DNA from 2 places in the Bradyrhizobium sp. SZCCHNS3002 genome. Region 2 is predicted to be linked to the other one. Evidence: predicted binding sites of a transcription regulator. Region 2 holds the regulator's gene; the other holds the start of a gene.

Region 1 (2,395 bases), on a different contig from region 2:
AGATCCGGCGACAGGCCGAGCGCAGCAAGGTCGTCGGCGATCTCGCGGCCGACGGTGCCCTGCCCTGCGATGACAAAGGGATCGTCATAGGGCGGCACCACCGTCGAGCCGCGCTTTGCAGCGATGTCGCGCGCGATCGCTTCGCGGTCCTCGCGATCGCGATCATAGAGCACGACGTCGGCACCGAACGCCTTGGTGCGATCGCGCTTGGCCGCCGGCGCATCCGAGGGCATCACGATCGTGGCGTCCATGCCCAGCAATGTGGCGGCATGAGCGACGCCCTGCGCATGGTTGCCCGAGGAAAACGCGACGACACCGTTGCCGCGCGCTGCTTGCGGGATCGACGCCAGTTTGTTGTAGGCGCCGCGGAACTTGAACGAGCCGGTCCGCTGCAGCACCTCCGGCTTCACGAAAACGTTCGCTTTGAAGCGCTCGCTGAGCACGGGAGCCGGCAGCAGCGGGGTCCGCACGGCCACGGGCGCGAGGACGCGTGCCGCCGCATCGATGTCGGCGGCGGTCACGGGCAGGATCGGGGAATGAGCTGTCATACCCCTATTTTACCGCGCCCGATTGCCGAGAGGCAAGGGAGCCGGTGTCAGGCGGCGCGGGCGGCCAGCTGCGGAACCGGCGCCGGCTGCCGCTGCGGATCGGTCCAGGTGAGGATCTCGAAGCGGCCGTCCTCGTGCTCGACCAGCGCCGTGCAGCTTTCGACCCAGTCGCCGCAATTCATGTAGCGGATGCCGTCCTGGTCGCGGATGACGGCGCAATGGATGTGGCCGCAGATCACGCCGTCAGCGCCATGCCGGCGCGCCTCGGAGGCCAGTGCCGTCTCGAACGCGCCGATATAGTTCACCGCGTTCTTGACCTTCTGCTTGGCCCATTGCGACAGCGACCAATAGGGCACGCCGAACATGCGGCGGAAGAAGTTGACCAGCCGGTTCATCTGGATCGCAAAATCGTAGGCCTTGTCGCCGAGATGGGCGAGCCAGCGCGCGTTCTGCACGACCAGATCGAAGATGTCGCCGTGAATGACGAGATAGCGTTTGCCGTCGGTGCCGGTGTGCACGATGTTCTCGACGACGTCGATGCCGCCGAAATGCGTGCCGTAGTAGCCGCGCAGGAACTCGTCGTGATTGCCGGGGACGTAAACGACCTTGGCGCCCTTGCGCGCCTTGCGCAGCATCTTCTGCACCAGGTCGTTATGCGACTGCGGCCAATGCCAGCTCGATTTGAGCGCCCAGCCATCGATGATGTCACCGACCAGATAGATCGTATCGGCATCATGGTGGCGCAGGAAATCGACCAGGAGATTGGCCTGCGAGCCGCGGGCTCCGAGATGAACGTCCGAGATGAACAACGTCCGAAAGCGCCGAGCCGGGCTTTCTTCACCAGCAGTCTCAAGTCCCATGCGCGCCCACCTAACAGCCCCTGATGACACCGCGATGACGAACGGCCGCATCGGCAGAACCCGTCCTGCCGGACCGCGACCGGACACCGCTCGTTCGACGACTCGCGACGTCCTTCGTCACTGCCCCGCGATACCAGCGCGGTGCGACAATCAGGCGACAGGCGGGCGGCGCGAACAGGGAAAATCGGCCTCCTATCTCGGCATGGTGACGACACGCAGATTGTTGGTGGTGCCGGCCTGCGCGAACGGGATGCCGGCGACGACGACGAGCAGGTCGCCGGCTTCCGCGAACTCCTCCTGCACGGCAAAGAAGGTCGCGCGCTCGACCATTTCCTCGTAGTTCTGCACGTCCTGCGACAGCACGCTGTGCGCGCCCCACAACAGGCACATGCGCCGCGAGGTGTCCTCGTTCGGCGTGATCGCCAGAATCGGCAGGCTCGGCCGCTTGCGCGCAACGCGGGAGGCCGAAGTTCCGCTCGACGTATAGGCCACGATCGCCCTGGCGTGGATCGCCGACGCCAGGTCGGCCGCGGCGGTCGCCACCGCATGCGGTGCGGTCTGCTCCTCGCCCGGCTGCGTCGCCTCGACGATGGAGCGGTACATCTTGTGGCCCTCGGTTGCCTTGATGATGCTGTCCATCATCGCGACCGCCTCGCGCGGGTATTGCCCGCTGGCCGATTCCGCCGACAGCATCACCGCGTCGGCGCCGTCATAGATCGCGGTCGCGACGTCGGAGACCTCGGCGCGGGTCGGCGTCGGCGTCGCGACCATCGAATCCAGCATCTGCGTCGCGACGATCACCGGCTTCACCGCGAGCCGGCAGGCGCGCACCAGCTCCTTCTGCTTGCCCGGCACGTCCTCGTTGGGAATCTCGACGCCGAGATCGCCGCGCGCGACCATGATCGCGTCCGACAGCTGGATGATGTCGTCGATGCGCTCCAGCGCCGCCGGCTTCTCGATCTTGGACATGATGCCGGCGCGGCCATT
Region 2 (2,395 bases):
TGGAGAGCGACTTCCATCCGCTCAAGCTGATCCGCGGGCTCGAGCACATGACCGACCTGGTGCAGTCGCAGGTCAAGACGGTGCTGGACGCCTATGCCGCGCACGACCTGCCGGCGGCGATGACGGTGTGGAAGGGCGACGAGGAGGTCGACGCCATCTGCACCTCGCTGTTCCGCGAACTCCTGACCTACATGATGGAGGATCCGCGCAACATCTCGTTCTGCATCCATCTGATGTTCTGCGCCAAGAACATCGAGCGCATCGGCGATCACGCGACCAACATCGCGGAGACCGTCTTCTATATGATCGAAGGCCAGCAGATCATGGACAAGCGCCCGAAGGGCGACATGACGAGCTTCGCATCGACGATCCCCGGCAACTGAGAGAGACGGTTCTGACATGGGCGCCCGAATTCTGGTGGTGGAGGACGAGGAGGCGCTGACGACGCTCCTGCGCTACAACCTCGAGGCCGAAGGCTACGAGGTCGAGACGGTGGCGCGCGGAGACGAGGCCGACACACGGCTGAAGGAGCGCGTTCCCGATCTCGTCGTGCTCGACTGGATGCTGCCGGGCCTGTCCGGCATCGAGCTGTGCCGCCGCCTGCGGGCGCGGTCCGAGACCCGGCAATTGCCGATCATCATGCTCACCGCGCGCGGCGAGGAGAGCGAGCGCGTGCGCGGCCTCGCGACCGGCGCCGACGACTACATCGTCAAGCCGTTCTCGGTGCCCGAGCTGCTGGCGCGCGTGAAGGGCCTGCTGCGGCGGGCGAGCCCGGAGCGGCTGGCGACCGTGCTGTCCTATGGCGACATCGAGCTCGACCGCGAGAAGCGCCGCGTGGCGCGCTCGGGACGGCCGATCGATCTCGGCCCGACCGAATACCGCCTGCTCGAGTTTTTCCTGGAGCATCCCGGCCGCGTGTTCAGCCGTGAGCAGCTGCTCGACAGCGTCTGGGGCCGCGACATCTATATCGACGAGCGCACGGTCGACGTCCATATCGGCCGCCTGCGCAAGCTGCTCAATCCGGGCCGCGAGCAGGACCCGATCCGCACCGTGCGCGGCGCCGGCTATGCGCTCGATGATCGCTTCGCCAAGAGCGAGCAGGTGTAAGGGGCGATCGGGCGTGAGGACGAAGCAGGTGTGAGGCGCGAGGGAGCCCGATTGAGGAGATCGTGGTCCGCTTTCCGCCACGCCGCCGCCGTCTTGATCGTGTCTGCTTCGTGGCCCGTCACGATGTTTCGGTCCCAGCGGACGCCCTTGATCAAGACCATCATCATATCTCTAGCCGTGCTGCTCGGCAGCGCGGCGGGCGCCGCGGCCGCCGAGCTCGAAGACGCGGTCGCCGCGGCGGGAAACGGACAGCACGCCGCGGCGATGCGCCGCCTGCTGCCGCTGGCCGCCAAGGGCGATGCGCGGGCGCAGTTCGACGTCGGCTTCATGGAGGCCTTCGGCTGGGGCCAACCGCGCAACCCCGCCGAGGCGCTGGCGTGGTATCGCAAGGCCGCCGATCAGGGCCTCGCCGTCGCCCAGCATTATCTCGGCATCGCCTATGTCAACGGCGAAGGTGTCGCGAGCAATTATGGCGAAGCCGGCCGCTGGTTCAGCCGCGCGGCAGCGCAGGGCTTCGCCCAGTCGCAATACATGCTGGGCCTGATGCTGCTCGACGGTCGCGGCGTGAAGCAGGACGTCGTGCAGGGCTACGCCTGGCTGGTGATGGCGGGTCGCAGCGGCGTGCGATCGGCCGGCCGCGACGTGCAGAGGGTCAAGCTGACCGAGCCGCAGCGCGTCCAGGCCCAGAGCGCCATTGCGGCCTGGCGGCCGAAGCCGGAATCGGCGGAGGCGGGCGTCGCCGCTCCGCGTCCGGAGCAACTGCTCGGGCTCGACCGCCACATCGGCGAGGTCGTCGATCCCACCTCGTGGCCGGCGTCGTCGATCGGCGTCGTCACCGTCGCGCAATACTCGACCGGCGGCTGGTGCACCGGCACTCTGGTCGCGCCGCGCGTCGTGCTCACCGCCGCGCATTGCGTGTTCAACGGCGTCGCGCAGGTCAGCCCCGGCAATGTCCGCTTCCTGGCCGGCATGAACAGGGGCACGCCGGCGGCATCGTCGGTCGCCGACAAGCTGATCGTGGCGCCGGACTTCGTCCCGACCCGGCACGACAGATGGTCGCTCGACCGCTCGCCCGCCGATTGGGCGCTGATCGTGCTGAAGGATGCGCTGCCGTCGAAGCCGGTCGCGGTCAAGGCGCTGACGCGCGAGGAATTGCAGGCTGCGACCAAGGCTGGCGCCATTTCCGAGATCGGCTACGGCCAGGAGCGGCGCTATTCGCCGACCGGCCAGCGCAATTGCAGCGCCGGCATGACCAGCGATGCCCGGCTGCTGACGGTGCATTGCCTCG

What was found. The regulator PhoB, encoded in region 2, activates phosphate uptake and scavenging genes when phosphate is short. The targets are predictions, from matches to a motif close to TGTCATNNANCTGTCAT.
Region 1: QW845_RS25905 (UDP-2,3-diacylglucosamine diphosphatase) is a predicted target of PhoB. The motif match lies at 1,432-1,448, and genes of this name have one in related genera.

What each region holds. Positions count from the first base shown of each region.
Region 1 covers NZ_JAUHHY010000013.1:201,612-204,006, forward strand. The annotation lists gene QW845_RS25900 (threonine/serine dehydratase) at 1-548, opposite strand, end outside; gene QW845_RS25905 (UDP-2,3-diacylglucosamine diphosphatase) at 596-1,408, opposite strand; gene pyk (pyruvate kinase) at 1,601-2,395, opposite strand, start outside.
Region 2 covers NZ_JAUHHY010000005.1:353,410-355,804, forward strand. The annotation lists gene phoU (phosphate signaling complex protein PhoU) at 1-383, shown strand, start outside; gene phoB (phosphate regulon transcriptional regulator PhoB) at 400-1,107, shown strand; gene QW845_RS13485 (trypsin-like serine protease) at 1,255-2,395, shown strand, end outside.